DNA from 2 places in the Streptomyces sp. NPDC002125 genome. Region 2 is predicted to be linked to the other one. Evidence: riboswitches for the same ligand, from Rfam matches in the RefSeq annotation. Region 2 holds a riboswitch; the other holds the start of a gene.
The links. Region 2 has a riboswitch for S-adenosylmethionine ahead of ACWCQM_RS18790 (aminotransferase class V-fold PLP-dependent enzyme). Riboswitches for the same ligand answer to the same signal wherever they lie in the genome.
Positions count from the first base shown of each region.

Region 1: another riboswitch for S-adenosylmethionine. It lies ahead of thrC (threonine synthase); the one in region 2 lies ahead of ACWCQM_RS18790 (aminotransferase class V-fold PLP-dependent enzyme).

Region 1 is NZ_JBSFDD010000011.1:169,007-173,382, forward strand. Features, by position in the region: gene groL (chaperonin GroEL) at 1-102, opposite strand, end outside; gene ACWCQM_RS20690 (cold-shock protein) at 448-654, opposite strand; gene ACWCQM_RS20695 (MoaD/ThiS family protein) at 1,098-1,373, opposite strand; gene thrC (threonine synthase) at 1,402-2,700, opposite strand; SAM riboswitch class I at 2,719-2,846, opposite strand; gene ACWCQM_RS20705 (glucosyl-3-phosphoglycerate synthase) at 3,000-3,950, shown strand; gene ACWCQM_RS20710 (alpha,alpha-trehalose-phosphate synthase (UDP-forming)) at 4,021-4,376, shown strand, end outside.
Region 2 is NZ_JBSFDD010000010.1:6,672-11,047, reverse strand. Features, by position in the region: gene ACWCQM_RS18800 (rhomboid family intramembrane serine protease) at 1-8, shown strand, start outside; gene ACWCQM_RS18795 (Lrp/AsnC family transcriptional regulator) at 5-286, shown strand; gene ACWCQM_RS18790 (aminotransferase class V-fold PLP-dependent enzyme) at 369-1,745, opposite strand; SAM riboswitch class IV at 1,926-2,043, opposite strand; gene trpD (anthranilate phosphoribosyltransferase) at 2,131-3,195, opposite strand; gene qcrB (cytochrome bc1 complex cytochrome b subunit) at 3,320-4,376, opposite strand, start outside.

The DNA of each region.
Region 1 (4,376 bases), on a different contig from region 2:
GCCCTTGGGGCCGAGGGTGACCTTGACGGCGTCGGCGAGCTGGTTCATCCCGCGCTCGAGACCGCGCCGTGCCTCCTCGTCGAACGCGATGATCTTGGCCATGTGAAGTGGTCCTCCCGGACAGGGGTGGATTTCTCCGGACCGAGAGGCGCCCGCGACGGACGGCCAGCGTGCTCACCGGTTCCTTGCCCCGGCAAGCGTGCGGGCCTCACCGGCCCGGTCCTAAGTTCTGTCACTCTCACCTGGAGAGTGCTAACGCCAATGATTAGCACTCGACCCCTGCGAGTGCAAGCGTCCCCCTCGGGATGTGGACAACCACGGGCCCGAGCGTCCCCCTCCGGATGGGACAACCACGGGCCCGGCCGGGGACGCACGAGGGGCCCGTCCCCCGGTGGGAGGTACGGGCCCCGCGTGTGTGAGTGGTGTCGTCGGACGACCGCGCCGAGCTCAGCCGACGGCGAGCTTGACCATGTCCGCCTGCGGCCCCTTCTGGCCCTGCGAGATCTCGAATTCAACTCGCTGACCCTCTTCGAGGGTGCGGTACCCGTCCATCTGGATCGCGCTGTAGTGGACGAAAACATCCGCACCACCGTCGACCGCGATGAAGCCGTACCCCTTCTCCGCGTTGAACCACTTGACGGTGCCCTGAGCCATGCCTAACTCCCCTATTACTGGCCCTTGCACGAGCACCGCACTTCGCGGGCCCGGGTCAGAACTCACCCTCCGACAGGAGAGGGTGGCGTGCGCCGGAACGCGTCGACCGCGGCCGAATGTATCTGCCCAACTGCCCTCTGCAACAGGTCAATCGGACGAGAATTCTGGGCACACATGAACGCCCGGAAGGGATGAATTCGTGAACATCCTGGGCAAGTCGGGCCTGACAAAGGCCACTTATGGCGCAAGGAGTTCACGTACTTTGGCTGCTTCTTGTCGTGGCCGGGCGCATTCTCATATGCGGGCGGCACGGGCAGCGGCGGGGACTTCCCCAACTGTACCGCGCTCAACCATGCAGAATGGCCCCCTCCGTTTCTCTCGCGGAGGGGGCCATCGTGCTCACGCTGCGCAGTCGGGCGGCCGGGCCGGCCCGTGAGGGGCGATCAGCCTCCGGCGACGGCCGGGATGATCGAGACGCCGGCGCCGTCCGGGGTGACCGCGTCCAGGCCGCCCTCGAAGCGCACGTCGTCGTCGTTGACGTACACGTTGACGAAGCGGCGCAGCTTGCCCTGGTCGTCCAAGACGCGGGCGCCGATGCCCGGGTGGTTCTGCTCCAGGGACGCGATGACCTCGGAGAGGGTCGCACCCTCGGCCGCGACCTCGGCCTGACCGCCCGTGTAGGTGCGGAGGATGGTGGGGATACGGACCTTGACGCTCATGTGGGTGCCTTCCTTGGGTCTCGGGTGGTCAGCTGGCGGCGGCGAGGCCCGCGTCGCGGAACGCGTCCAGGCTGGGCCGGATCGTCGCCGACAGGCCGGTCGTCGGGGCGACCGCGTCGAGCGTCTTCAGGCCGTCACCGGTGTTCAGGACGACGGTGGTCAGCGCCGGGTCGAGCACACCGGCGTCGATCAGCTTCTTCGTCACACCGACCGTCACCCCGCCCGCGGTCTCGGCGAAGATGCCCTCGGTCCGGGCCAGCAGCTTGATCGCGTCGACGACCTGCTCGTCGTTGACATCCTCCACGGCACCACCGGTGCGCCGGGCGATGTCCAGGACGTACGGGCCGTCGGCCGGGTTGCCGATCGCCAGGGACTTGGCGATGGTGTTCGGCTTCTGGGGCCGCACCACGTCGTGACCGGCCTTGAAGGCGGTGGAGACCGGGGAGCAGCCCTCGGCCTGGGCGCCGAAGATCTTGTACGGCTTGTCCTCGACGAGGCCGAGCTTGATCAGCTCCTGGAGACCCTTGTCGATCTTCGTGAGCTGCGAGCCGGACGCGATCGGGATGACGATCTGGTCGGGCAGCTGCCAGCCGAGCTGCTCGCAGATCTCGTACGCCAGGGTCTTGGAGCCCTCGCCGTAGTACGGCCGGAGGTTGACGTTGACGAAGCCCCAGCCCTCGCCGAGCGGGTCACCGATGAGCTCCGAGCAGAAGCGGTTGACGTCGTCGTAATTGCCCTCGATGCCGACCAGCTCGCCGCCGTACACCGCGGCCATGACGACCTTGCCCTGCTCCAGGTCGTGCGGGATGAACACGCAGGAGCGGAAGCCGGCGCGGGCCGCGGCGGCACCCACCGCACCGGCGAGGTTGCCGGTGGAGGAGCAGGAGAGCGTGGTGAAACCGAAGGCGCGGGCGGCCTCGACGGCGATGGCGACGACACGGTCCTTGAAGGAGTGCGTCGGGTTGCCGGAGTCGTCCTTGACGTACAGACCGCCGGTCACGCCCAGCTCGCGGGCGAGGTTGTCGGCCTTGACCAGCTTGGTGAAGCCGGGGTTGATGTTGGGCTTGTCCGCGACATCGGAGGGGACGGGCAGCAGCGGCGCGTAGCGCCAGATGTTGTCCGGGCCTTCGGCGATGCGCTTCTTCAGCTCTTCGGGGGAGCCGCTCGGCAGGTCGTACGCCACTTCGAGCGGCCCGAAACAGGACACGCAGGCGAAAATGGGGCCGAGCTCGAAACGCTCACCGCATTCGCGGCAGGAAAGCGCGACGGCGGGACCGAGATCCACGGCGGAAGTACTGGTGTCGGCGGCAACTGTCTGCACGGCCATGATGGCGGAGGCCCTTTCTCCTCATCTTCCTTGCGACGTATTTCGCCACAAGACGGAATTGGCACCTTCCCCACCGTGACCTCGCGGTCGGCAGGAGGGTTGCCGGGACTTCAACGGGCCGTTCCCTCAGTCCCTCTGGATGAGCGCTATGGCACCGGACCATGGATCCGGGCGTTTTTTCGCGGACCGACCCCGACATGCGAGGGTCATCCGCGTTGTTCAAGACTGTAACCGAAGCACCGGACGATTGAGATAGTCGTCCGTACCGCGAGATGGATCACATACAGGGAGTATCGACCGTGCTGGAAGAGGTGGAACGCTGGCTGACCAGGCGTTCCTGGTCGGCCGCAGACCGCCCGCTCGACCGTCTCACGGCCGCCCGGGAGAGCGGTCCGCACCGCTCCCGCGTCAGCGTCGTCCTGCCCGCGCTGAACGAGGAGGCGACCGTCGGCGCGATCGTCGCGGAGATCCGGCGCGAGCTGATGGAGAAGGTCCAGCTCGTGGACGAACTGGTGGTGATCGACTCCGGTTCCACCGACGGCACCGCCCGCGCCGCGCGCCGGGCCGGAGCCCGGGTCGTGCACCGGGACGCGATCCTGCCCCGGGTACCCGCGGTCCCCGGCAAGGGCGAGGTGCTGTGGCGGTCGCTGCTGGTGACCAGCGGGGACATCGTCTGCTTCGTCGACGCCGACCTCAAGGACTTCTCGGCGGACTTCGTCTCCGGCATCGTCGGCCCGCTGCTGACCGACCCCACGGTGCAGTTCGTCAAGGCGATGTACGACCGCCCGCTCGGCGAAGCCGCAGGCCAGGGCGGTCGCGTCACCGAGCTCGTGGCACGCCCCCTGCTCAACCTGCACTGGCCGAGCCTCGCCGGCTTCGTCCAGCCCCTCGGCGGCGAGTACGCCGTACGGCGCTCCCTGCTCGAACGGCTGCCCTTCCCCGTCGGCTACGGAGTGGAACTGGGCCTGCTCGTCGACGCCCTGCACACGGTCGGTCTGGACGCGCTGGCCCAGGTCGACGTCGGCGTTCGCAAACACCGCCACCAGGACGGCCAGGCCCTCGGCAGGATGGCCGCCACGATCTACCGCACGGCGCAGCTGCGGCTCTCCCGGGGCTCGCTCGTACGCCCCGAGATCACCCAGTTCGAGCGGGGGCCCGACGGGTTCGTCCCGCACACCCATGCGGTGGACACGGAGGAGAGGCCGCCGATGCGGGAGATCGCCGAGTACGCCTCGCGCAACGCGGCGTAACGGTTCTTCTCGCTCAGCCGCACGCAGACTTCACGTTTGGCGGCTTCCCGAACGGGCTAGGTTCGGGTACATGGTCTCCGAGCAAGCCGCCCAGGTCCTCGTCGCGTCCAACCGCGGCCCTGTGTCGTACGCCCTGCGGGAGGACGGCACGCTCGACTCGAAACGCGGCGGGGGCGGGCTCGTCTCCGGCCTCAGCGCCGTCGACGACAAGCTGTGGGTCTGCGCCGCCCTCGGCGACGGCGACCGCGAGGCGGTCCGGCGCGGGGTGTCCGAGCCGGGCGTCCGGATGCTCGACATCGACGCCGGGGTCCACGCCGACGCGTACAACGGCATCGCGAACTCCGTGCTCTGGTTCGTCCACCACATGATCTACGAGACGCCGGTGGAGCCGGTCTTCGACGCGGAGTTCCGCGGGCAGTGGGCCTC
Region 2 (4,376 bases):
AGCCGTGATCACCGCGATCGTTCTCATCAAAACCAGCGTGGACCGGATTCCCGAGATCGCGGAGGCCATCGCCGCGCTGGACAGCGTCAGCGAGGTCTTCTCGGTCACCGGTACGTACGACCTGATCGCCATGGTCCGGGTGGCCAGGCACGACGACCTGGCCGATGTCATCCCCGGCCGGATCAGCAAGATCCCGGGCGTCGAGGCCACCGACACCCATGTCGCGTTCCGCACGTACTCGCAGCACGACCTCGAGGCGGCCTTCGCCATCGGTCTCGACGCGTAGTACACCCCACCTCGTACGGCATACGGCTCCGGCCGGGTGCGGGAGCCGTCTCCCGCGCCCGGCCGGAGCCGTATCGCTGTCGTCAGACCTGGGCCGCGCCCCGGTCGGGGACGCAGCGGCCGTCCTCCGTGCGGTAGGTCCAGCGGGCGCCCGTGGCCACCAGCTCGCGGACCGCGCCGAGGAAGCGGTCGATGTGCTCGTCCGGCGTACCGGCGCCGAAACTCACCCGGATGGCGTTGAGGGACCTCTCCCCCGGCGCGGCCTCGGGCGCGCCGCACTCGCCCGGGTCCTGCGGCTCGCTGCCGAGCAGGGTCCGCACCAGCGGGTGGGCGCAGAAGAGGCCGTCGCGCACCCCGATGCCGTACTCGGCGGAGAGGGCCGCCGCGAAGTGCGAGCTGTTCCAGCCCTCGACCACGAAGGAGATGACACCCACCCGGGGGGCGTCGTCGCCGAACAGCGAGAGCACCTTGACCTCGGGGACGTCCGCGAGGCCCTCACGGACCCGGGTGACCAGCTGCTGCTCCCGCGCGACCAGGCGGTCGAAGCCGGCCTCGGTCAGGGCCTTGCAGGCGGCGGCGATGGAGTAGACGCCGATGACGTTGGGCGAGCCGGCCTCGTGCCGGGCCGCGTTGGTGTGCCACTCGACGTCCACGCCGCCGTCGGCGCGCCGGGCGACCTTGCGGGAGGCGCCGCCGCCCGCGAGGTAGGGCTCGGCGTCCCGCAGCCAGTCCGTACGGCCCGCGAGGACACCCGAGCCGAAGGGCGCGTACAGCTTGTGCCCGGAGAAGGCGACCCAGTCGACGTCCAGCTCCGCGATGTCCACCGGGTGGTGGGGCGCCAGCTGCGCGGCGTCGAGCACGATCCGCGCCCCGTGGGCGTGCGCGGCGGCGGCGAGCTCCTTCACCGGCCACAGCTCGCCGGTGACGTTGGACGCGCCGGTGACGCAGACCAGCGCGGGGCCGTGGGGCTCGCGGTCGGCCAGCGCGCGTTCCAGGGTCGCGACGGCCTGCTCGGGGGTCCGAGGAGCGTCCAGGTAGCTCACCCGGGCGTCCCGCCAGGGGAGCAGCGAGGCGTGGTGCTCCGTCTCGAACACGAACACCTGGCAGTCCGCGGGCAGCGCGGCGGCCAGCAGGTTGAGGGAGTCGGTCGTCGAACGGGTGAAGACCACCTGGTCGTCGGCACGGCAGCCGAGGAACTCCGCCACGGTCACGCGGCTGGCCTCGAAGAGGTCGGTGGAGAGCTGCGAGAGGTAGCCGGCGCCGCGGTGGACACTGCCGTAGTACGGGGCGTAGGCAGCCACGTCGTCCCACACCCGCTGGAGGGCCGGGGCGCTGGCCGCGTAGTCGAGTGCCGCGTAGGTGACATCTCCGCCGGTAACCAGCGGAACGGTGACATCCGCACCGAGAACCGGCAGAGGCGCACAAATGGACTGGTCGACGGCAGCGGTGGAGACAGACATGGCGAACTCCCGTAAGAGGCAGGCGAAATCCACGCACCGGCGTCGGACAGGACGCTGCGGCACGGGAAGGAAAGGAAAAAGGGTGCGCGGAGAAGGGCGTTGAGCCCTATCGCATTCGCTTGCTCACAAGAGGCTCCCTGGGACCAGGACCCCAAGGGGTGGCATCCAACGATGCCGAGGGGCCCGCGCTTGCCGCAGACCTCGCTGCCTGCGGCCTGGTCTTCACCCGGGGCACCCCGCCACGGACGGAGGGTTGCCGGACAGCGGGCCGGGGCCGTAGTCGCTGTCACTCATGACCTGCGCAGCATCTTGCCACAACGCCGCGCACACGCAAAGGGCGCAGTCCGTATCGCGGACTGCGCCCTCGCTCACACCCGGTGCGCCGTCAGGCGTTGCTGGCCGCCACCCAGCGCTCCAGCGCCTTCTTGGCGGCGCCCGAGTCGATCGACCCGGCGGCCAGGGCCATCTTGGCGGCGATCTGCTCGTTCAGCGTGGACTCGGCGGGGTCCAGCGCGACCAGCGCAGCTGCGGAGTTGAGCAGCACCGCGTCGCGCACGGGGCCGGTCTCCCCGTCGAGCAGCCGGCGGGCGACATCCGCGTTGTACGAGGCGTCGGCCCCGCGCAGCGCCTCTACGGGCACCAGGTCGAGGCCGACGTCGCGCGGGTCGAACGCCTGCTCGCGCACGGTCCCGTCCCGCACGATCCAGACCCGGGAGGTCGCGGTGGTGGTCAGCTCGTCCAGGCCGTCGTCGCCCCGGAAGACGAGCGCGGAGTTGCCCCGGCCGGCCAGGACGCCCGCGACGATGGGCGCCATCTTCACGTCGGCGACCCCGATCGCCTGGGAGCGCACCTTGGCCGGGTTGGTGAGCGGGCCGAGGATGTTGAAGGTGGTCTGCGTGCCGAGCTCCTTGCGGGCCCGCGCGGCATAGCGCAGGGCCGGGTGGAACTTCACGGCGAAGCAGAAGGTGATGCCCGCCTCCTCGGCGACGGCCACGACTCGCTGCGGGGTCAGCTCCAGATTGACGCCCAGCTTCTCCAGCACGTCCGAGGCCCCGCTCGCCGACGAGGAGGCGCGGTTGCCGTGTTTGACGACCTTCGCGCCCGTCCCCGCGACGACGATCGCCGACATGGTGGAGATGTTGACCGTCTTGGCCATGTCCCCGCCGGTCCCCACGATGTCGACCGTGTGGCCGGGCACGTCGATGGTGTGGGCGTGCTCGTACATGGCGCGGACGAGTCCCGCGACCTCGTCCACGGTCTCGCCCTTGGCCCGCAGCGCGACTGCGAAGCCCGCGATCTGGACGTCCGTGGCATCGCCGCTCATGATCCGGTCCATGGCCCACGCGGTGTCGTCCGCGCCCAGGTGCTCACCGCGCAGCAGGGGGGTCAGCACACCGGGCCAGGTACGGTCCGCCACGCTGTCGCCGCCGTCCGGGGTCACAACGTTCATGGTCCGCTCCTGGGGGTCCACAGCCGATAGAAGGATGTCTCCCACCTTATCGAGGCTCCGGGACAGCGAAGAGCCCCGTCCATCGGATGGACGGGGCTCCCGCTGTGGCGTTCAGCTCAGGTGATCAGTGGTGGCCGTGGCCGCTGGTGATCTCCTTGTACTCCTCGACAGTGGGCTTGGCGATCTGGTTGTCCTCGCCGTAGTAGCTCTGGCTGAGCCGTGCCCGCACCTTCTGGAGCGTGGAGGGCTTGCGCTCGACACCGTTCTCGTCGACCGTCGGGCCGATCTCGAGCGGCTTGTACTGCTCGTGCGCGGTGAGCGTGTGCAGCTGCTCCGGACCGAGCGGCTCGTGGATCTCCACGAACTCACCGTGCGGCAGGCGCTTGATGGTGCCGGACTCGCGCCCGTGCAGCACCTTCTCCTTGTCGCGGCGCTGGAGGCCGAGGCAGATGCGCCGGGTGGCGACGAACGCCAGGACCGGGCCGACGAAGAAGGCGATACGCACGAACCAGCTGATCGCGTTGAGCGACAGGTGGAAGTGGGTCGCCCAGATGTCGTTGCCGCCGCCGATGAGCATGACGAAGTAGATCGTCACCCAGGCGACACCGAGACCCGTACGGGTCGGGGCGTTGCGCGGGCGGTCCAGGATGTGGTGCTCGCGCTTGTCCCCGGTGATCCAGGACTCGATGAACGGGTACAGCGCCAGTGCCGCGAGGACGACGCCGAACAGGACCAGCGGGATGAGCACGCCCAGGACCAGCGTGTGGCCCCAGAGGTTGATCTCCCAGCCCGGCATCACACGGACGAAGCCTTCCGCGAAGCCCATGTACCAGTCCGGCTGGGCGCCCGTGGACACCTGGTCGGGCCGGTACGGGCCGAGCGCCCAGATCGGGTTGATCGTGGCGATCGCGGAGAGGATCGCGATGAAGCCGAAGACCAGGAAGAAGAAGCCTCCGGCCTTGGCCATGTAGACCGGCAGCAGCGGCATGCCGACGACGTTCTTGTTCGTACGCCCCGGACCCGCGAACTGCGTGTGCTTGTGGAAGAACACCAGGATGAGGTGGGCGACCACGAGCCCGAGCATGATGCCCGGCAGCAGCAGGATGTGGATCGAGTAGAACCTCGAGATGATCTCCGTCCCGGGGAACTCCCCGCCGAACAGGAACATCGAGATGTACGTA